Regions from separate parts of the Paenibacillus sp. FSL H7-0756 genome, predicted to be linked through region 1. Evidence: riboswitches for the same ligand, from Rfam matches in the RefSeq annotation. Region 1 holds a riboswitch; each other region holds the start of a gene.
The links. Region 1 has a riboswitch for thiamine pyrophosphate ahead of NST04_RS01445 (ABC transporter substrate-binding protein). Riboswitches for the same ligand answer to the same signal wherever they lie in the genome.
Positions count from the first base shown of each region.

Region 2: it holds a riboswitch for thiamine pyrophosphate, as region 1 does, so the genes downstream of both, NST04_RS22325 (ABC transporter ATP-binding protein) here and NST04_RS01445 (ABC transporter substrate-binding protein) in region 1, are expected to answer to the same signal.
Region 3: it holds a riboswitch for thiamine pyrophosphate, as region 1 does, so the genes downstream of both, NST04_RS32910 (thiamine phosphate synthase) here and NST04_RS01445 (ABC transporter substrate-binding protein) in region 1, are expected to answer to the same signal.

Region 1 covers NZ_JBBOVT010000001.1:326,089-333,526, forward strand. The annotation lists gene NST04_RS01425 (MFS transporter) at 1-791, shown strand, start outside; gene NST04_RS01430 (hypothetical protein) at 840-2,303, shown strand; gene NST04_RS01435 (sigma-70 family RNA polymerase sigma factor) at 2,487-3,098, shown strand; gene NST04_RS01440 (hypothetical protein) at 3,073-4,473, shown strand; TPP riboswitch at 4,546-4,656, shown strand; gene NST04_RS01445 (ABC transporter substrate-binding protein) at 4,806-5,879, shown strand; gene NST04_RS01450 (thiamine-binding protein) at 5,931-6,224, shown strand; gene NST04_RS01455 (ABC transporter permease) at 6,221-6,982, shown strand; gene NST04_RS01460 (ABC transporter ATP-binding protein) at 7,063-7,438, shown strand, end outside.
Region 2 covers NZ_JBBOVT010000002.1:1,304,534-1,311,971, forward strand. The annotation lists gene NST04_RS22310 (amino acid ABC transporter substrate-binding protein) at 1-160, opposite strand, end outside; gene NST04_RS22315 (DHA2 family efflux MFS transporter permease subunit) at 346-1,866, opposite strand; gene NST04_RS22320 (TetR/AcrR family transcriptional regulator) at 2,018-2,674, shown strand; TPP riboswitch at 2,741-2,843, shown strand; gene NST04_RS22325 (ABC transporter ATP-binding protein) at 2,977-3,747, shown strand; gene NST04_RS22330 (ABC transporter permease) at 3,728-4,504, shown strand; gene NST04_RS22335 (ABC transporter substrate-binding protein) at 4,501-5,562, shown strand; gene thiM (hydroxyethylthiazole kinase) at 5,587-6,384, shown strand; gene thiD (bifunctional hydroxymethylpyrimidine kinase/phosphomethylpyrimidine kinase) at 6,412-7,239, shown strand; gene thiE (thiamine phosphate synthase) at 7,236-7,438, shown strand, end outside.
Region 3 covers NZ_JBBOVT010000003.1:1,631,163-1,638,600, reverse strand. The annotation lists gene thiH (2-iminoacetate synthase ThiH) at 1-459, opposite strand, end outside; gene NST04_RS32920 (thiazole synthase) at 489-1,253, opposite strand; gene thiS (sulfur carrier protein ThiS) at 1,284-1,487, opposite strand; gene NST04_RS32910 (thiamine phosphate synthase) at 1,527-2,150, opposite strand; TPP riboswitch at 2,280-2,382, opposite strand; gene NST04_RS32905 (hypothetical protein) at 2,438-2,974, opposite strand; gene NST04_RS32900 (SDR family oxidoreductase) at 3,134-4,006, opposite strand; gene NST04_RS32895 (amidohydrolase family protein) at 4,297-5,460, shown strand; gene NST04_RS32890 (GNAT family N-acetyltransferase) at 5,477-6,004, shown strand; gene NST04_RS32885 (S-layer homology domain-containing protein) at 6,083-7,333, opposite strand.

The DNA.
Region 1 (7,438 bases):
GGCTGGAGGTGCTGTTCGGTGTCGGGGCGCTGCTCATGCCGCTGGCGGCCAGTCCGCTGATTGCCGCAGGGCAGTGGAGGCTGGCCTTCCTGATCGTTGCCGCCTTCTCCCTCCTCTCGCTGCTCTTCTGGGCGAAGAGCAGATTCGGCCCGCTGGACAGCGCGCTGGATGAGCGGCCCCCCCGCCCTAACCGCGCTGCGGCAACAGGAACCGCCAGAAGATTGTCCTTGCCCTACAAGGGCAAGCAGTGGGTCGTGCTTGGCTTGTTCATTCTGTTCTTCTTTCTCTATGTAGGCACTGAGATGAGTCTGGTGAACTTCATGCCGGCGATCTTCATTGCCAAGCTGGGCATGAGCGAAGCTTCGGCAGCGCTCACAGTCACCTTCTTCTGGCTCGCCATGTCAGCGGGCAGACTGTTCGCCGGTGTTATCGCCGAGCGGATTTCCTACCGCATCTATGTGCTCGTCAGCTGCTTTGCCGCTTTGCTGCTGCTTATCATTTTCCCGTACGCCGGTCACCGGCTTGCCGCCTTTGCGATCATTCTGCTGCTTGGCCTGTTCATGTCCGGCATCTTCTCGATCGCACTGGTCTTCTCCAGCAAGCTCCTGCCCGGCGCAGAAGAATCGACGCCCAGCATTATGATCGCCTCCGGCGGAATTGGCGGCGCGGTGCTGCCGCTGCTGACCGGCTGGTCCATGGATCATCTGCAGATCGCCCAGACCTCGGGACTTTTGGCCGCTTTTGCCGCCTTATTATTTCTGTTAAGTGTGACCGCCTGGAGAATCGGGTAATTGGAACTGACAAGGTTCATATTCTGCGAATAAGGATGGAATTCATATATGGCTGAACTGCTGGCTGAACTGCAATCCGAGCCCACTCTGCATACCGCCTTGCTGCAATTCATTTTCCCCTTCTCGATCAAGCCTGGGCAGGATAAAGAGCTGATAGCAAGTCTGCAGAAGGACGGGTTTACGCGTTTTTTTCTCGACAACAAGGAACTGGAGAATGCCTATTACGGAGAAGGCTACTGCGTGTCCCATGAGAAAATGGAGCGCAGCTATCTGCCGTTTGCCGCTCATGTGCTGTTTCCGCGTGAGAAGGACAGCGATTCCTTCCGCCGCTTTTCCCGGGTAAACGATCTGCAGTGCCGGCTGGAAATGCTCTTCCAGTCTGTTGATTTCCGGATTCTGTCCACCGATGTGTTCCTCTGTCCGTTTGAGCTGGGCTTTCTGACTATAAGAGTGGCTATCGAGGAGGAGAACCTTCCCTTCAGCACCGTGCTGGAATTCGCCGACCGGTTCCGTACATTGGAGGATGTGTGTCATCAGGATAAACATACCTTTATCCATTGTCAGGAGAAGTCCTTCGGCCGGGTGGAGGATTTCGTGTTCAAGAATCTCGTCTCCGGCCTAGAGCCGTTTCTCGACCCGGCCGAAATTGATGGCGCGTATTTCGAGACCCTGCCCTTTTTCGTAGATGAACGGATGCTGGTGCAGGCCTTCTATGGCTTCAACCGTGAGGAAAACCTGGATGAGATCAGTGTCAGGCTGCGCTACCGTGCCTCCCAGCTGGATGGGCTGAATCTGGAGGGCAGGCCTTTTACCAGCGCGAGTGATCCTGAGTATATCGAGCAGTACACCCGTGAGCATTGCTATAACCGCTGGGGGCCGGACACCTATTATATGACGAACGAGCAGACCTTCTGCTGCCTGAGCCGGGCGAAGCCCGATATTGCCACGGAGCTGGCCAACCAGATGTACGGAGAGTATTATTATGGGCTGCTGCTGAGTATATTTCATAAAATCGTACTGCTGAAGCTCGCCAATCTGCATTCCCGGCTGCGCATCAACCACGATTACGACGAGATCGAGAATCTGATCTTTCTGATCAACAAATTCTCGGCCAAATTCTACTTCCTGGAGCTGATTTCGCAGTCGCAGGGGCGGGAGATTTTTTTTCAGCTGCGTAAGGTGTATGGCAATGATGCCCTGTTCGATGAGGTGAAAATGACCCTGAATGACCTGTTCCAGTATCAGGACAAATTCCAGGCCAAACGGCGGGATACGCTCCTGATGGTGCTCACCGTGTTTACGGTCATCAGCGGGATTTACGGGATGAATCAGGTGATCGAGGATCTGAAGGGACAGATCGACTGGAGCAAAATGCTGGAGTACTCCGCGTTCGAGTATCTGGCTCTGTTCCTGACCTTCTCCGGGATCACCGTCAGTGTCGGCTTAACGCTGAGAGAGATCTGGAACGGCATCCGCAGCCGCCGCAAGAAGCGGCATTATACGAGGGATTAAGACACATCCGAATAGATAAACAAAAAAACAGCGATGCTTCCGCCAGGGGAGTATCGCTGTTTTTTGGTACGCATTCAGAGATCTTGTGAGTGATTTGTCTGCCATCAAGCGTAGTAACCAGTAGTTAGACATAATCAGCACTAGCTTCCACCTGAGGGATGGGAAGAATTACCGGAGGTTCATATGACACCTAAAGACTATGACAGCCTCTCCTGGCCCGGCAGGTTCAGCAGAGGAGATAAGCAGGCACTTGCCGATGCTATGGATTACTATGGAACGGATGTGCTTAGGCTGGTCAAGCGCATTCTGGGCGGCTGCGGGCGGGCAGAGGATGCTGAGGAATGTGTCAGTGATGTATTCTTAGCTGCCTGGAACAACATCGGACAGTACGATCCTGATCGGGCCTCATTCCGCACATGGATTCTAATCCTTGCCAAATATAAGGCGCTGAATCTGCGGCGTAAATTACAGCCCGGGCTTGATCAGACGATGGGCGAGGCAGCCATCCCCGTCCGGAGCAGCAGCAACACCGAGCAGGAAATTCTGCGGCGTGAGGCAGCGGAAGAACTGCTGCACCATATCAAGCAGCTTCAGGAGCCGGACCGCAGCCTGTTTCTGCGCCGGTATTATCTCTATGAGAGTCTGGATGAACTGGCTGAGGCTTTTGACTTAACGAAAAAAGCTGTAGAGAACCGGCTGTACCGGTGCCGAACCATTCTGAAGCAAACTCTGCAGCAGACTAAACCAAACAGAGAGGAGGACTTAGGCCATGAAGAAAGAGTTGACCACCGGTGAGCAGGAGCTGTTCGATCAGCTCGATGCGCTGGAGTTCAGTGAAGCGGAGCTGGCCTTGAACACGCTGACCGCCGAGCCTCAATCAGCCGCTCCATCGGAAGAGGAGCTTGAAGCCATAAGCAGAATCAAAGTGCGCACCTTGTCCCGGACCGGGACCGCTCCTGACGTACAGCGCCGCTTGCCTTCCGTCCGCAGAAGCCGCCGGCAGGCTTATACCGGAGTTGCCGCAGCCCTTCTGCTTGGCGCAGGGCTGGTGTTCACTTCGCCCAGCGTCCAGGCGGGCCTGAAGCAAGTGTTCAGCTTCTTGCCCGGCCTTCACACCGTAGTGGAGAATAGTCCCGACAGCCCGTTATATGTGCTGAAGAAGCCTTTCACCGCTGCTGTAGGTCGGGGTGAACTGACTGTCAACGCTATCCTTGTGCAAGAGAACCGCGCAACCATTAATCTTCGGGGGCAGAAGACTCGCATTATTAATGAATTTCAGGCAGACATCGGAGGAACCCGCTATACCTTCATGTTCAATTCGCGAACTTCCTCTGGAGGTCTCGACTGGGATGCAAGCTACAGCGCTCTTCTTCCCCATGATCTCACTTTACAGGCTGAAGAAGCGGTAACCTTATACATTAATAGCACGGTCATTGGACCGCTTGTCCTGGGGCCGCCGCAGACCGCCGATGACCTGCAGCAGCTCGGGGTCAGCGATGTCCAGCAGGATGTGCGGATTTCCGCTTTTCCGGTACGGCTGGGTGATGGGCTTGTCCGTGTTGAACTGGTCCCGGCTCTTCAGAAAACCGCATCCGCTGCATCTTCTTATACACTAGAGCCGCTAATGCCCTGGAATGGCACCTATGTCGAGAATGCAGCAGGAGTAAAAGTCTCTACCGAGCACTCTCCATCCTCTATAGGCTACTATTCTGAGCTCTTGTTCCGTGAACAGAAGGAAGCCGGAGGACATCCTTATACAGTCGTCATCCCTTACATCGAGGTATCCGATCAGGAAGCCGTCTCCCAGAAAGTTACCCTGCCGCTGCCCGCTATCGGAGAGAGCAGAACGCTGGATATTACTGCTGAGATCGCCGGATATCCGGTAGACTTCACCCGCATCACCCGCAGCAGTGAGACAGAGGTCAATGTAGATATAGACTTGAAATTTAACCCGGCGGGGGCAAAGTCACTTACCCATTTCTCTGTCAGCTATCCGGGCTCTAAGGAGCCTTATTCCTTTGGGTGGGAGGAGAGTGAAGGCACACCGCGTGTCATGAAGACTCTTAACCTGATTACAGAGCCGGGCGCGGATAAGCTGCGTTTTATACTTTCGAAGCCCATTTTTATATGGAAAGGTCCCTGGACTCTGCCGCTCAAACTGGAGGATTAAGACAGAGAGGGTGGACAACGGCGGGGCTGCCGTCTATAATACACCGTAAGAACATAGCAATACCTGTGAACTTTATAGAACCAGGGGTGCTGGAATTGGCCGGCTGAGATTGTATCCCACAAGATACTGACCCTTATACCTGATCTGGATAATGCCAGCGTAGGAATCTTCATTCGGCACAGTGCCTTAAGCGGTACTGCAGCTGAAGTCCCCTCACGCAAGTCACTGGCGTCCCGATCATCGGGACGCTTTTTTGATTCTAAGGATGTACAGGAATAAGGTTTCTGTAAGCTCTGAAGACCAGGGGTTGCTGGAAGGAGAGAGAAAGAGAAATGGGAGTCAAAAAAACAGTCACACTACTGCTCAGCTCCATGCTGCTGCTCACCGTAGCGGGCTGTGGCGGAGGGAACAACAGCGGCAATGCGGGGGCCAGCGCACCTGCTGCCGGGAACAGCACGGCTGCACCTGATGCAACCGCAGCCGCACCCACGGATGCACCTAAGGCTCTGACCCCGGTCAAGATTGCCCTGGACTGGACACCGAACACGAATCATACCGGCCTGTATGCTGCCAAGGAGTTGGGCTATTACGCGGAGGAAGGTCTTGATGTGCAGATTGTACAGCCTGGCGCTGCCGGGTCCGATACGATGGTCACTTCCGGCGAAGCTCAGTTCGGCATAAGTGCCCAGGAAGCCCTAACCCTGGCCCGGCTGCAGGATGTGCCGCTGGTGTCGATTGCTGCAATCATTCAGCATAATACCTCCGGTTTCGCGGCTCCGAAGGACCGCAATATTAAGACGCCGAAGGATTTCGAAGGCAAAACCTACGGAGGCTGGGGCTCCCCTGCGGAGCAGGCTGCCATGAAAGCCATCATGGACCCCGAAGGCGGGGATGTCTCCAAGGTGAAGCTGGTGAATATCGGCGAAGCGGACTTTTTCACAGCCGTGAAGCGGGATATTGACTTTGCCTGGATCTTCTATGCGTGGACCGGGGTAGAGGCCGAGCTGCGCGGCGAGCCGCTGGATATGCTGTATCTGAAGGATTACGCTCCGCAGCTGGATTACTACACCCCGGTGCTAACCACTAGCGAGAAGGAAATCGCCCAGCACCCTGAAGTGGTGAAGGCCTTCCTTAAGGCTACGTCCAAGGGATATCAGTACGCGATCGATAACCCGGAAGAAGCCGCGACGGTCTTGTCCGATGCTGTACCTGATCTGGACCCCAAGCTGGTGCTGGCCAGCCAGAAATGGCTTAGCCCGAAATACAAGGACGACGCCCCGCGCTGGGGCGAGCAGAAGCTTGAAATCTGGAAGAATTACGCCGACTGGATGTACGGCCTGAAGCTGCTGGATAAGCCGCTGGATGCGGAGAGCACGTTTACGAATGAATTTTTGCCGGAATCATAATCAACCCGCATAGCGGGAATCTTATACTTAACTTGAGAGGAAGGATTCATCATGGCTAATACATTGCTCAGCATTCAGGTCATTCCCAAGACACCGAACAACGAGGATTCTATCCCTTATGTGGACAAGGCCATTGAGGTCATTCAGAAATCAGGCGTGAAGCATCAGGTGAATCCGCTGGAGACCACGATGGAAGGCGAGCTGTCCGAGCTGCTGGATATTGTGCGTGACATGCATGAGGCGCTGATCGCCTCCGGCAGCCCGAGTGTCATCTCACAGATCAAGATCGCCCATAATCCGGGCGGCATCAGCATGGATAAGCTGACCGAGAAATACCGGCCGTGAGAAGCACCTGGAAGCTAGTGTGGCCGCCCTTTGTGGCGGTCCTCTTTTTTGTCGGGATATGGCAGTTATCGGTTATGCTGTTCGACATCCCAGCCTACCAGCTGCCCAGCCCCGCAGATATCGCGCGTGAGTCGAAGAACAATGCCTCCGGGATCTGGGAGCACACCGCCGCCACGCTGCGGCTGACCCTGATCGGCTTCCCGGTCGGCACAGGCATCGGCCTGCTCACCGCCTTGCTGCTGCATCTGCTGCCCTGGGTCAAGCGGGCGATCTATCCGCTGCTGATCCTCAGCCAAAATGTGCCCTCCATTGCGCTGGCCCCGCTGCTGATTATCTGGTTCGGGTTCGGCCTGCTGCCCAAAATCATCCTGATCACCCTCGTCTGCTTCTTCCCTGTAGCTGTTGCAGCCATGGGCGGGCTGGCCCAAAGCGACCGGGTGATGATGAATTATATGAAGATGGCCGGTGCGGGCAAGTGGCAGATCTTCACCCGGCTGGAGCTTCCCGGCTCCCTGCCCTCCCTGTTCTCCGGGCTCAAAATATCCGCCACCTATGCGGTGATGGGTGCAGTGGTGGCCGAATGGATCGGCGCCGACAAAGGAATCGGCTACTATATGCTGCTGCAAAAGTCCTCTTACCGTGCGGACCGGATGTTCGTGGCCATCGCCATCATCGTGCTGCTGAGTCTCGTATTATTCGCGCTCATTGCCCTGCTGGAGAGATGGCTGGTGCGCTGGAAGCCGCGTAAGGATGCCTAATGTGTACAGAAGGATCATCCACAACAGAAGTAACCATAATGAACTGAAGGAGGCTGGGCGAAGTGTCTGAGCTTACGAGGATTGAACTGGAGAAGGCGGACGGAGACGGACGCCTGCGCACTCAGAGTGTGCCGCCTGCGCTGGAAGTCAGCGGCATCTCCAAATCGTTCACGCACCGCCGCCGGGAGACGCAGGTGCTGAATCAGGTGTCCCTGACTGTGGAGCCGCAGGAATTTGTCTCCATTGTCGGCCCGTCCGGCTGCGGCAAAAGCACGCTGTTCCATATTATCGGCGGCCTTACGCTGCCCGATACCGGAACCGTCCGCATGAACGGCATCCCGGTGACCGGGCAGCGCGGCAAGATCAGCTATATGCCGCAGCAGCCCGCGCTGTTCCCGTGGCGCAGCACGCTCGACAACGTCCTGCTTGGCGCCGAGCTGCAAGGCGCCCCGCCGC
Region 2 (7,438 bases), on a different contig from region 1:
GGGTGTTCTGCTCCCCGGAAGCTGCACCCTCTGCAGCCGCAGCCGTAGGCTCAGCCCCGGTATTGCCGCCCGTTGCTGTCTTGTCCGTATTGTTGCTTCCGCAAGCCGCAGCCGTGACCATGGTCAGGAGCAGCATAATAGTCAGACTAAGTTTTTTCATTCGATCAATCCCCTCTCGTATCTTCTTTATAGACACCGTATATTGATTTCCATAGCTTAGCTTGCCCCAATTTCTTCTCCTGCATCAGGATCTCCAGAAGAGAAATCAACACAAAAAGCGACTCTCCGGGAAAAGGAGAATCGCTCTCATTGGACTACATAAGCTCTACTTCTATATGGGCATTACTACACGTGCATGATTTCTGGCGTCGCCTGTTCCTTGGAACGTTCAGTTCCGGCATGGCGGCCCCGGCGCAGCAGCAGTCCAAGGACCGCACCGCCAAGCGCGACAAACATCATAATGTGGAACGTGTCCGCGAAGCCCTGAGATAATACGGTTTGCTTAGCCAGCAGCAGCGCTTGCTGTGAAGCGCCTGCGGTGCTTTTCCCGGCAGCCGCCGCCGCTTCCTGCATCTCTATGCCGCGCGCCGTTGTTCTTGCGGTCAGAATGGTAACCAGCGTCGAGACGGCCAGCGAAGTAATTACCTGCTGCATCGAGTTCGTCAGCGAGGTTACCCGGTTCACCAGATGGCTTGGCGCCTTGTTGAGCAGATGCGTGTTCATTGGCATCATCATCATACCCATGCCGGCCCCGCACATGATCAGCGGAAGAATCAAATCGCGGCTCTGCGTGGTAAGATCCACATGGGAATACTGGAATAACGCGCCGGAGACCAGACTGAGGCCGCAGACCACGAGCCAGCGCACACCTATCCGGTCGAACAGTATCCCGGCAATAGGCATCATCAGCCCGGAAGCGATCGCCTGCGGCAGCAGCGTCAGACCGGTATCAAATGCGCCGAAGCCGCGGGCCTGCTGCAGAAATTGCGGGAGCAGGAATAACGCGCCGTATAAGCCGAATTGGGCGATCCATTGCACGATGATTCCTGTCGTGAAATCTACAGATTTCAGAATCCGCAGCTCCAGCAGCGGTGTCTTGGAGCGCAGCTCTGCGATGACAAAAGCGATTAGCGCCACAGCGCCCAGCAGCAGCCCGATCAGCGTTTTCTCGGAGGTCCAGCTCTGAGCGCCTTGGCTAACTCCGTAAGTGAGCGAAGCAAAAGCCAGCGGGCCAAGAACCATACCTAGCTTATCCATGCCGGGCACGCTGTTCTTCGCCGCATTCGGCAGCTTGCGCAGTCCAATCAGCACCGCAATGATGCCAATCGGAATATTAATGAGAAAGATCCAGCGCCAGGAATGGTATTCAACCAGCCAGCCCGACAATACCGGACCAATAGCCGGTGCGAACAGGACGGGAATGCCCATAATGCCCATGACTACGCCAACCTTGCTTTTGGGAGCCAGTCTGTACACATAGGCCATCCCTACAGGGAGCACACAGCCGCCGCCCAGTCCCTGAATGACCCGGAAAACAATCAGCCATTCGGCGCTGCTTGGTGTAGCGCACAGAATCGAGCCTATCGTAAACACAATTACCGCCGTCAGGAAGACTGTCTTGGCCCCGAACCGGTCAGACAGCCAGCCTGACAACGGGATAACTGAAGCCTGGGCCAGCATATATCCGGTAACTACCCACTGCAGCGTATGCAGATCCGTCTTGAAATCCACCACCAGCCTGGACAAGGCTACGTTCATCGCCGTACTGTCCAGCACAACCATAAATACTCCGGCAATAATGGCCAGCAGCGGAACCAGAATGCTGGACAGCCGGAAATCGGCTTCCTGCTTCAAGGTCTGATCCATGTCTCTTCTCCTCCTAAAGCTGTCCGCGTTCTTCATTGACCTGCGGGCAGATTGTTCTATATAATGAGTGAACGGACAACTGTCCGTAAGTGCAATTCATAGTCTACGGACAATTGTCCGTTGTGTCAATTCTTTTCTGAAAGGGGTTCTCATGAAAAAGCCAGACACCGACGCTGCACAGCTCCAGCCGTCAGCTTCGCAAGCCATAGAATCCGCTTCGCCCATGTCCGCCGATCCTTATGTACAGCGGATTCTTGAAGCTGCCCGCCAGTTGTTCACCGAGAGCGGACTTGAGGCGGTCAGCATGTACAGCATTGCCAAGCGGGCAGGCATAGGGCAAGGCTCCCTGTACCGCCGTTTCACAGATAAGGGTGAGATCTGTTCTGCCCTGCTGAAGGGCAGCGCAGACCAATTCCTGTCCGGGCTGGAGCAGCAGGTGGCTGCCAGTGCCGGCGAAGCCCCGGCTCTCGCTCAGCTGCAGAGCAGCATTGAGCAGATTGCCGATTTCATAGAGCAATATGCCGAGTTGCTGAATATGATCAAAGCCGAGTTCACCGGCAAGAAGCAGCTGACCCAGTTTGAGCATCCTTTTTTTCAGCGGCTGGGCGTGATGATGACAGAGCTGCTGGAGCGCGCTGCGGCAGGTGGTGAGATTATTGACATTGATCCGGCCTTTGCGGCCACGGCCTTAATCTCTATCCTCAGTCCCGATCTGTACCTGTATGAGCAGAAGCGGCACCACTCCTCCAAGCTGGACATCTCCAGGGGCATCGTCACTTTGTTCGTGACCGGTCTGGCGAAGCGCTGACCGCCTGCCCTTTACAAGAGGGAAATTTGTGGTATATTAAGTAGCAATTACGAATTCAATAGCAACATTATTCACTAGGGGAGTCGGCCGACTGAGACGGAGCTTAAGCTCCGGACCCTTTGAACCTGATCTGGATCATACCAGCGGAGGGAAGTGGAGCAGAATGTATCAGTGGTTCCCGTCACAGGGCCGCAGCTGACTGTACCTTCCGCCCCATTCATTGCCTCCGGGAATGAATGGGGCTTTTTTTGTGCTCCGCACAGTATCTATACCAATTTCAAGGAGGCTTCGTACATAGTCTTATGATCAATATTAGCAATCTGTCCTATGCCTTCGGGACCGGTTCGTCCCGGACCCCCGTCTTCTCAGAGCTGTCCATGAATGTGCAGCGCGGCGAATTCATCTCTGTCGTAGGCGGAAGCGGATGCGGCAAAAGCACCTTGTTCAAAATCATCGCCGGTCTGCTGGAGCCGGGCAGCGGCAGGATTATGCTGAACGGAGCCGAGTCCTCTGCAGCTGCGAAGAGGCTGGGCAGTGTGGCCTACATGCCCCAGCAGGATCTTCTTCTGCCCTGGCGCACCGTACTGGACAATTGTCTGCTGCCCTGGGAGCTCAAGCGCAGCCGGCCCAAAGCAGCCGCTATTGCCGAGATCCGCACCCTGCTGCGCCGCTTCGGCCTTGACGGGACCGAAGCGGCTTATCCGCAGGAGCTGTCGGGCGGAATGCGGCAGCGCGTGGCGGTCCTCCGCACCGTGGCGGCCGGAAACGACCTGCTGCTGCTCGATGAGCCGTTCGGGGCGCTCGATGCCATTACGAAGCGCTCGCTGCAGCGTTGGCTGCTGGAGTTATGGGCGGAGCTGGACAAAACGGTGCTGTTCATCACCCATGACCTGGAAGAGGCGCTCTTGCTCAGTGACAGAATCTATCTAATGACCGGCAGAGAGGGCAGCGGGATGCAGGAATTCTCAGCCGGTCTCCCCCGTCCGCGTCATCACAGTCTGAACTATGAACCGCAGTTCGCCGCCCTGCGCCAGGAATTGGAGCTGAAGCTATATGAGAACCGCCGCTCCTAGAAGATTGCTCCAGCATTACGGTCCGGCGGCCCTGCTCGCCCTGCTGGCGCTTGCGGTCTGGGAGTCAGTAGCCCGGCTGGGCCTGATTCCTCCCTTCATTCTTCCGGCTCCGTCTGCGATCTGCATGGCTTTGCTGGAGGAACGCCGCTTGTTATTCGGGGTGCATCTGCCTGCTACTCTGCTGGAGGTACTCACAGGCTTCGCATTGTCAGTGATCTGCGGCAGCCTGCTGGGGATCGCCATGCACCTGTTCAGTCCGCTGGCCAAGGCACTGTATCCGCTGCTGATCATCAGCCAGACGGTTCCGCTGATCGCCCTCTCGCCCCTGTTCATCATGTGGTTCGGCTATACCTTGTGGAGCAAGGTCGCCGTTGTCTTCCTGACTGCTTTCTTCCCGGTGGTCATCGGCACCTATGACGGATTGTCCAAGAACACGGACGCTTACCGGGAGCTCCTGCTTACCTACGGCGCGAGCCGCTGGCAGATTCTCGGGAAGGTGGGCGTTCCGCTGGCTTTGCCCTCTTTTTTCTCCGGACTGAAGCTGTCTGCTGTGTACTGTGTGATTGGTGCAACGATCGGGGAATGGCTTGGGGGCAGCCGGGGGCTGGGCTATTTCAGCCGCAGAATGGCCGGGAATCTGCAGAGCGCCAAGATGTTCGCCGCTGTTGTCTTATTATCTCTACTCGGTATCCTGCTGTTTCTGGCAGTCGCCGCACTGGAGAAGATTATTCTGAAGAAAAGAGGACGTTATTCATGATTACTATCCGCTATGCCCGTTATCTGCACCATGCAATTTCAAGGCCAGCCATGCTGCTGTCCGCTCTGCTCCTCTGTATGCTGCCTGTCCTGGCAGGCTGCGCCAATACGAACAATCCGGCGGCCTCCGGCTCCCCGGCTGGTACTGGAGCTGAAGAAGCAGCCCATAAGCTAACGATTATGCTCGACTGGTATCCCAATGCGGTTCACTCTTTTTTGTATGCGGCAGAGGCTGAAGGTTATTTCGCTGAGAAAGGTCTGGAGGTTGAGATTCAGATGCCGGCCGATACCAATGATGCGCTGAAGCTGGTTGCTGCGGGTAAGGTGGATCTGGCACTCAGCTATCAGCCGCAGGTGTTGATGGCACGGGGGGAGCAGATTCCGGTCAAGTCGATTGCCGCGCTGGTGCGCCACCCGCTGAATCATCTCATGGTAGCCGCTGACAGCGGCATTACCCGCCCGGGAGAGCTGTCAGGCAAGCTGGCCGGATATTCCTCCGTTCCGTTATATGAAGCGATGCTGAATACGATGGTGAAAAGCGACGGCGGGGACCCTTCCTCCCTCAAGCTGGTGGATGTCGGTTTTGAGCTGATTCCTGCCCTCTCCACCGGACGGGTGGATGGAATTATGGGCGGGTTCATCAACCATGAGCAGCTGATTCTGGAGCAGCAAGGCCATCCGGTCCGCTCCTTCAATCCCGTGGATTACGGGGTCCCGGATTATTATGAGCTGGTGCTGGCCGCCAGTGAGCAGGGACTGCAGGATTCGCAGGGCTTTTATCAGAAATTCGTGGATGCCATCAGAAAAGGCCAGCAGTATGTAGCCGGTCACCCGGATGAAGCGCTGAAGCTGCTGCTTGCCCATCAGGAGGACACCGCGCCGCTGGATGAAGTGATTGAACAGCGCAGTCTGGAGATCCTGCTGCCGCTGATGGATGCCGGTTCCCAGCCCTTCGGCTATCAGGACAGCGCATCATGGGAGCAGGTGAACCAGTGGCTGATGGAGAACGGCTTGCTGGCAGCGGATGTGGATATTAAGAATGCTTTTATTAATTTTTAAATTATACCTTCAGGAGGAATTCATATGTCTTATCTGTCCAAAGTACGCCAGGCGAACCCGCTGGTGCATAATATCACGAATATCGTAGTCGCTAACTTCACAGCGAACGGGCTGCTGGCTCTGGGAGCCTCGCCGTTCATGGCCGATGCCATCGAAGAAGTAGCGGATGTCGCCGCCATGTCCGGGGCGGTTGTGCTGAACATCGGCACGCTGAATGAAGCTGCCATCGCTTCCATGACCCGGGCCGGGAAGGCTGCGAACCGCCACCATGTGCCGCTAGTGCTTGATCCCGTTGGAGCCGGGGCTACCGCCTACCGCACGAACGTTACGGCGGGGCTGCTCAGTGAGCTTCAGCTGACAGCGCTGCGCGGCAATGTGGCTGAGGTTGCCAATGTGGCCGGGGAGAGCTGGGCAAGCAAAGGCGTGGATGCCGGAGCAGGCGAAGGCGATGTAGTCGCTCTAGCCATTAAAGCGGCGCAGAAGCTGAACTGTGTTGTGATTATCACCGGCAAGGAAGACATCATCACAGACGGCAAGCGCACTTATATCGCCAGCAACGGCCACTCCATTATGACCCGGGTAACCGGAACCGGCTGCCTGCTAAGTGCTGTAGTGGGCGCATTTCTTGCCGTAAGCGGCGGGGATGTGCTAGAGGCGGCTGCCGAGGCCCTCTCCTTATACGGCGTGGCAGCAGAGCTTGCGGCTGAGGCTGCTGAAGGCCAAGGTCCAGGCAGCTTCCAGACCTTGTTCCTGAATCAATTGTCACTGGTGACTCCGGAGCAATACAACAGCCGATCCCGGCTGAAGCTGCTCGAAGCCTAAAACGCACACCCCAAAGGAGAGAACAAGATGACTAGCATACGCAAAGCATTGACCATTGCCGGTTCTGACAGCGGCGGCGGGGCCGGGATCCAGGCGGATTTGAAGACTTTTCAGGAGCTGGGAGTGTACGGCATGTCTGCACTTACTGCACTCACCGCCCAGAACACACTAGGTGTCCAGGGAGTCTATCCGATGGAGCCGGAGTCCGTTGCAGCCCAGCTGGATTCGATCGGCAGTGACCTGCCGCCGGATGCCATTAAGACAGGGATGCTGTTCAGCAGTGACATTATCCGCATCGTTGCCAGTAAAGTGCAGCAGTACGGCTGGCAGCAAAAGCTGGTGATCGATCCGGTCATGGTCGCCAAGGGCGGCTCACAGCTGCTGCTCCAGGAGGCAGTGCAAGCCCTGATTACAAGCCTGCTTCCGCTCTCGCTCGCCATTACCCCCAATCTTCCTGAAGCAGAGATGCTGACGGGAATGAAGATTCAGGGCAGGAAAGACCGGGAGAAGGCAGCAAGACTGCTTCATCAGATGGGACCCGAGTATATTATCTTGAAAGGCGGACATGACCCGTCAGGAGATGAGGCGGTGGATCTGCTCTATGACGGACGGGAATTCCAGTATATGTCCAGCCCGCGGATTGCGACGAAGCATACTCACGGAACCGGCTGCACCTTCTCAGCTGCGGTGACGGCAGGTCTTGCGCTGGGCCATTCCATGCCAGAAGCTGTCCAGACCGCCAAGGCCTTCATTCAAGCCGCGATTGAGGATAGCCTGAACATAGGGGCCGGGCAGGGGCCGACGAATCATTTTGCTTACAGGAACCGGATGAGATCAAGGGGGATAACGCTATGACACGGATTGACAGCGAGGATATACGCAGGCTGCTGAAGCTGTACTTCATTATGGGCAGTGTGAACTGCCGCCTCTCGCCGGAGGACACTTTAACCGCTGCTGCTGACGGGGGCATTACTCTGTTCCAGTTCCGGGAAAAGGGTCCCTCCGCGCTCAAAGGTGCCGCTCTGCTCCATCTTGGACAACAGCTCCGGCAGAT
Region 3 (7,438 bases), on a different contig from region 1:
AGAGGAAAAATAGCGGCGCAGCACATTCACGCAGTCCCTCACATAACCGGCCGGGCTGTCTCTCCGGGATTCCCCGGTCAGGATCAGAATATGGCGCAGGCCCGTGGCTGCGATGGTCTCTGCTTCCCGGGCGACCTCCTCCAGCGTCAGTTTTTTGCGCGGAAAATCATAGATAGAACTGAAGCTGCAATACGTGCAGTGATTCACGCAGAAATCTGCAAGATACATCGGGGTAAACAGCTGCATCACATGGCCGAAATGCGTACGCGTCAACCGGTGCGCCTTATGTGCCATCTCCTCCAGATAAGGCTCCGCTGCCGGTGACAGCAGGGCCATCAGCCCTTCTTCATCCACCTGCTCTGCACGAAGCGCGCGCTTCACATCCTCTGCCGTATAACGGCTCCATAGCGTCCCGTAAGGAAGCTGCTCCAGCCGGGCCATCGTCTCATAAAAGCTCATAACCGTTCCTCTCCTCCCTATTCCATCTGTCAGGCCAAGAATCCGGTCAACGGTGAAGAGGCTGCCGCCGTCTCCTCCACAGGGCCCAGTCCGGCGAGATAAGCTTTGCGCCCGGCGGATACCGCATCACGGAAGGCTTCTGCCATCAGCAGCGGATCTGAGGCGGTGGCAATCGCTGTATTGAGCAGGACCGCAGCAGCGCCCATCTCCATCGCCTCAGCCGCCTCGGACGGTCTGCCGATTCCGGCATCCACGATCACCGGCAGATCCGTCTCGGAGATCAGAATCCGGATCAGCTCCTTGGTCTGCAGCCCGCGGTTGGACCCGATCGGTGCCCCTAGCGGCATCACAGCCGCAGCCCCCGCTGCCTTCAGCCGCAGGGCAGCGGACAGATCAGGACTCATGTACGGAAGCACCACGAAGCCCTCTGCTGCAAGGATCTCGGTCGCCCGGATGGTCTCCATGTTATCCGGCAGCAAGTATTTCTGGTCATTGATGACCTCAATCTTCACCCAGTTTCCCAGCCCCGCCGATCTCGCCAGCCGGGCAATACGTACCGCCTCTTCTGCGGTGCGCGCACCAGAGGTATTAGGCAGTAAAGTCATATGGGATGGAATATGGCTGACAATATTGTCACTGCTCTCCGGGTCCACCCGGCGCAGGGCAACGGTAATGACCTGTGAGCCTGAGCGCGTAATGACCTCGGGAATAAGAGTGTTACGGCTGTATTTTCCGGTGCCAATGAATAGTCTGCTGGTTAGAGTCACGCCGCCAATCATCAATGGATCTTGCATCTTAACGCCTCCTGGGATAAGTCTTTGTGTTCAGCCTCCGCCTACAAAATGAACCAGCTCAATCCGGTCCCCTTCATTCAGTAACGTATCGCCATAAACCTCTCTTCCGGCAAGCTCGCCGTTCAGCTCGACAATGACCAGCTTCCCGGCCCACTCGGGCCGGGCCAGCAGATCCGCCAGCGTCCGGCAGCTCTCTTCCACCCTCTGGCGGGTACCGTTAACGGTCACAATCATGCCTGTTCACCTCCTGCTGTGCCTTTTACTTGATCCATATCATGGGTTACAAGACTGCTCTGCCGCCCTGTGAACCGCTTCCCTATAAGCACGGGCTGCTGCCACCGGGTCAGGAGCTCCGCAGATCCCCGACATGACAGCAATGCCAGCCGCCCCTTGGGCCAGCACCGCTCCGGCATTGCCCGGGGTAATCCCTCCGAGCGCAATCAGCGGTATGCGGCTCCAGCGGACAGCCTCGGCCAGCTGCTCCAGTCCGCGTGCCTGCTGTCCGGGCTTGCAGGCCGTAGGGAACACATGCCCGTAGAGGCAGAAGTCTGCTCCCTGCCTTCCAGCTTCCGCCGCCTCTTCCTGCGAGTGGACCGATCTGCCGATCCGCAGGCCCGGTGCAAGGCCGCGCACTGCGGCTGGCGGGAGGCTATGCCAGGCTAACTGTACACCGCCTGCCCCGGCGGCCAGGGCAACATCGATCCTATCATTAATGACCAGCTTCGATGGCGGTACTCCGGCCTGAAGCATCTGCTGCGCCGCCGCCAGCAGTTCGCGGGCGGGCATGGATTTTTCGCGGAGCTGGATATAATCCACCATAGAATGCACCGCCGCGGCCCATTCAGCCAGCGCTTCAGGCGGTAGCCGCCCATCCGAGACCGCATGAATTTCGTACAACGACCTTCCCCTCCCGTCTGTTCCAGCTCACTCTGCACCACTCCACAACACAAAAAAGACCGCCCCCCGTAAAGGAAGCAGTCTGGAATAGAAACAGGAATACCGGCACTTGCCGTATACCCCCGCTGCAATATTCGTTCTCCACTTCCCTACGCTGGTATAAACCAGATCAGGTTCAAAGGGTCCAGGCAACTACGCCCGTCTCAGCCTTGCGGCACCCCTAGTGATCGTTCTATGCGGTTGTTTCGTCTTGCTTGTTGTATATTAGCATATTATTCCTCTTAGGGCTATTCTTTCGTAGATTTTACTTCAATTACAAAAACCACAGATGAACTCCCTTCTGAAAATTTACCATCCTCGGTTGTCCAGAATGCTGATATGCCATAGTAATAAACGCCTTGTTCTTTTGGAGCATTAAAAGAGCCGTTCTGCAATGGAATTTGCACTTCTTTATCATCGGCAAATTGCTGAACGGTTAACCCGCCGGGTGCCGGTTTATAAGTAAAAGCAACATGGATCCCCCCCTCAGGTTCTATAACAGTGGGAGTAACCCCCTGTACCATGGATTGTCCTCCTATATAATCCGCACATCCTAATTTCCCCCAGCAATAGCTGCTTTGGGTAACCGGAATTTGGGTTTTCCCGGAAGTAACAAGGGGTAGCGGCGGTGATTCCTGTGTAATTCTAACCCCAATGCTTTTTGCCTTTCCTTCCAATCTTGTATTTGCCACAAGTCTCCCTGCAAAAGGAGTCAAGTAAATGAACACTACCAGAAAAACAAAAATCCCCGCTGCAGATAGAATGAATCCTTTTTTTCTAAGCATCCCAATCCCCTTTTCATATCCAATTAACTAAATAGACGGAAATATATTGTAATAGTTACAAGCGCAGAAAAAAAGCCTGCCGGCAAGCGGTTAGGCTTTTTTAAAAATAGAATTTATATGTTGCACACAAATCTGCATCCAGATCTTATTCTACACCCATCAGCCGTTGACAACCTCGCCGCCGTTCACATGCATCACCTGTCCGCTCACATAGGAGGAATCGTCCGAGGCCAGGTATACATAAGCCGGTGCCAGCTCTTCAGGCTGTCCCGGGCGCTTCATCGGCTGGGTGCCGCCGAACTCACTGACCTTCTTCGCGTCAAAGGTTGACGGAATCAGCGGGGTCCAGATCGGTCCAGGCGCTACCGCGTTCACGCGGATGCCTTTATCGGCCAGATTCATCGACAGCGAACGGGTGAAGCTGAGAATCGCTCCCTTGGTGGACGAATAGTCCAGCAGCTGCGGGCTGCCGCGATACGCCGTGATGGAGGTGGTGTTTATGATCGTAGCACCTTTTTTAAGATGAGGCATGGCTGCCTTGGTCAGATAGAACATGGAGAAAATATTCGTCCGGAACGTACGCTCCAGCTGCTCTGCCGTAATGTCCTCAATCTTATCCTGCGGATGCTGCTCTGCCGCGTTGTTGATCAGAATGTCGAGCTTGCCGAGTCCTTCAACGGTTTGACGAATCAGGCTCTGACAGAAGCATTCGTCCCCAATATCCCCGGCGATCAGAATGCATGTTCTGCCCTCCTGCTCCACCTGGCGCTTGGTCTCTTCCGCATCCTCATGCTCGTTCAAGTAGGAGATCACTACATCCGCTCCCTCCTTGGCAAAATGAACGGCAACCGCACGCCCGATCCCGCTGTCGCCTCCGGTAATGAGCGCGGCCTTGCCCAGCAGCTTGCCTGCTGCCTTATACGCCGGTGTCTCAAACTCCGGGAGCGGGTTCATCTCACTCTCAATTCCCGGGCGTTGATCCTGTACCTGCGGGGGCAGGGTTTTGACAGGTTGTTTGTTAGTGTCTGGCATAATCCATTCTCCTTTCGCTGTCCACAGTAATGTTGATTAATCATGTTAGCATGGCTTAAGGTCTGGTGTTTATGCATCAGGCAGTGTGCCTGCTTGGCTGTACGTTATGTTACTTACCACACTTGGCAGCCGCCCAAACAACCAATCTTCATTCACCGGCACCTGTTGCGGAACGATAGTACGGTAAGCAACGAACGTTTCCAAAAAGAATATTATCTATATCCGCTAGGGGGAAAGCCCTATACTTTGTGAGGAAAGACAACTACCTTAACGGAGAGGACGCTTCCACCATGGGAAATGAGCGCATCTTGCTGGTGAACGGAACGGTAATCGATGGAACCGGACGGCCGCCGCTGCATCATACAAACATTGAGATTGTTAATGGCCGCTTCGGCACCATAACACAGCAAAGTGACATTAACGGGAGATCCGGGCCTGACTCCGCAACTAAAGTGATCGACCTGGAGGGTCTGTTCGTTTTGCCGGGGTTCATTCACACCCATGCCCATACAAGCTTCAAGTACATACAGAATGAGCCGCTGCACGGATATCATACGGAATATTTGGCCGCGTGCCTTGCAGAAGGAATTACTACGATCCGCGATGAGGGAATGACTACGGCAGCATCGATTGACGATGTAGTCACACATACGCGGCAGCTGGAGAGCGGTGCTTTTCCCAGAATTCTTACGTCTGGCAAGGTCTTCACGGCTCCAGGCGGTTACGGTGGTCAGGAACCTATCGGCGTAGAGAGTGTGGATGAGGCGCGGCTTAAGGTCCGTGAAGTCCTGGAACAAGGAATACATTTCATCAAAACAGCGCTGGAAGACGGCTACGATCCTGCTACCGCCGGACTGCCCCAGCTGAATCAGGAGATTCTTGAAGCGATCTGCCGGGAGGCCCGGAGCATGGGCACTTACGTATCTGCTCATGTTACAAGTGCGCGCAATCTTCAGATTCTGGTGGATGCTGGGATCAGCGATGCTGCGCATATGATTTACGACCGGCTGGACGATCAACTGATAAGGCAAATGGTGAGCAGGAGCATCCGAATCGTCCCCACACTCACCGTACTCCAGATGTTCCAGGACAAATTCGGAGCGCCGCTGCTGGAGCAAGGCCTGGATAATCTCTGGAGATTTATTCAGGCGGGCGGGGAGATTGGCCTGGGGGATGATTTTATCGAAGAAGCTCCTCCGTGGTACAGAGCCGGTATGCCGTGGAAAGAGATCCAGCTGTTAGGACAAGCCGGCCTCTCCCCGATGCAGATTATTATGGCCGCCACTTCATCCGGTGCCAAAATCTGTAAGCTGGATCATGAACTCGGTACCATTGAGACAGGCAAGAGGGCCGATCTGTTGGTCGTCGGGGGAGATCCGCTGGCGGATATTAATAACCTGCGTCAGGTCATATGCGTAATGAAAGACGGCAAGATCGTATCGAAATCATACTAGCAGGAGGTTTTGCAAAATGAACGCAAGAATCACATTATCTCCGGTCACCCCGGACGATATCGATTTCATCACAGATCTGGAGACCAGCACCTCGCTCTGGCCCTTCGAGGATATGATTCCAACCGACAAGGAGGCCGTCCGGAAGACTGTGGCGGAACAAATCCATAGCGACTGGCACAAACAATTCGTGATCCGGCTCGCCTCCCCGGAGGCAACCCCTGTAGGGGAAGTGCATATACACTGGTATGTAAAAGAGCGCGAGAGCTGGGAACTGGGCTACAGTCTTTTCCCTGAATACCGGGGGCAAGGCTACTGCACTGAAGCAGCGCAGCTGGTCTTGAAGCTTGCTTTTGAAGAATGGAAGGCCCACAGAGTCGTGGCTATGTGCAATGAATACAATACCTCATCCATCCAGGTGCTGGACAGGTTAGAGATGGTCCGCGAGGGGGTATTCCGGGAAGAAATACACTGGAACAACCAGTGGGTCAACCAATACTTTTATGCAATACTGGACCGGGAGTATCTGGGGCGTAAAGGGATATAGATCTATACAGAGCAGCAATGCTGATCCTGATGCTCTTCATGACGCCCTTTAGAAGAGAGCAGTCCTTCATTCAGAATTCTATTCATCTTCTTTCACGATTACATCCAGAACTCTGCCTGTTCCCGTAACCTTCGTTGACGTATTCAGAATAGCCTGAGTAATCGTTGTCCCTTCATCCAGCTCTATCTTAAGCCCTGATGCTGAGGCCGCGGTCTTAACCGTGCGTATGGAGCCTTTTTGCAGGTGGAGGATGGGTCCTTTGGCTTCAATGTTCACGTCTCCGAAATTGCCATTAAGTGTCACTACGAGCCCGGCTGCAAGGCCGGATGGCAGATCAATATCTGTGAGCACGGCACCAGTACCCTCACCCTCCTCCAGAATCACACTAGATTGTACTGACACCGCCTTCACCGATGTTGCACCTTCGGTTACCAGGCGGGCAGTTCCGCTCTTCTTCTGCACAATCACTTGGTTCAAGGTTGTGTTCTTGAGCTTCACTGAGGGATCTCCGCTTCCCTGTATGATGACCTTGCCTAACACTTCAACACTATCCAAGTCCACCTCTCCGTTGCCAATTCCTTCTTCCAAAACCAGGTCTCCAAATATCTTAAGATTCTGCAGCAGCACATCATAGCCGGATACGGTGACATTGTTATAGTATTTGATGGCTCCCGGTTCAAAGCTTCCGAGCCCCTCAGAAACTCCGATATTTACACTCTGCAAGCCGCCGCTTGTGACGTTGTAGTAGTCCAGCAGTGCAATCGCTTCGGCCCGGGTCATCGCTTGTTTTGGAGCAAACCGTCCGTCCGGGTATCCCCTCATTCCTCCGGCATTGATCATAGCAGCGACATCGGCTTGGCTCCAGCCTGCAATCTGATCCTTATCGCTGAACCGGGATAATACCTCCGTGCTCCCCGTCTCATAATACAGCAATCTGCTCACCATAATCGCCGCCTCCTGGCGCATAACGGGATCGCCCGGACGAATCGTGCCTCCGTAACCCTTGATGATACCCGCATCGAGTGCTTTAGAGATTTCTTCGTAGGCCCAGTCCGTCTTAGGAAGATCGCTGAAATCGGCCTTCACCTTGCTCTCCGCCGTTAGCCCGGCGAACCCGTTGATCAACGTGATAAATTCCGCTCTGGTGATTGCCTGATCCGGCCGGACTGACCCGTCCGCGTATCCCTTCAGCCATCCCTTTTCCAGCCAGCGGCTAATCGGCTTCTGCGACCAGTGTCCTTCATAATCGGCTGCCGCATACATAACCCCGCCTGAACCCAGCAGCAAGCCCAGACTTAGCCCCACTGTTACTATTTTTCTTCCAATCATAACTGCCACTCTCCTATGTATGTGATCCTAAATGAACTAAGCACCTAATCACAGTGTAGCGGAATCCACGGCCGTTGGGAACAATCTCCAATAATGTGCTTCCAG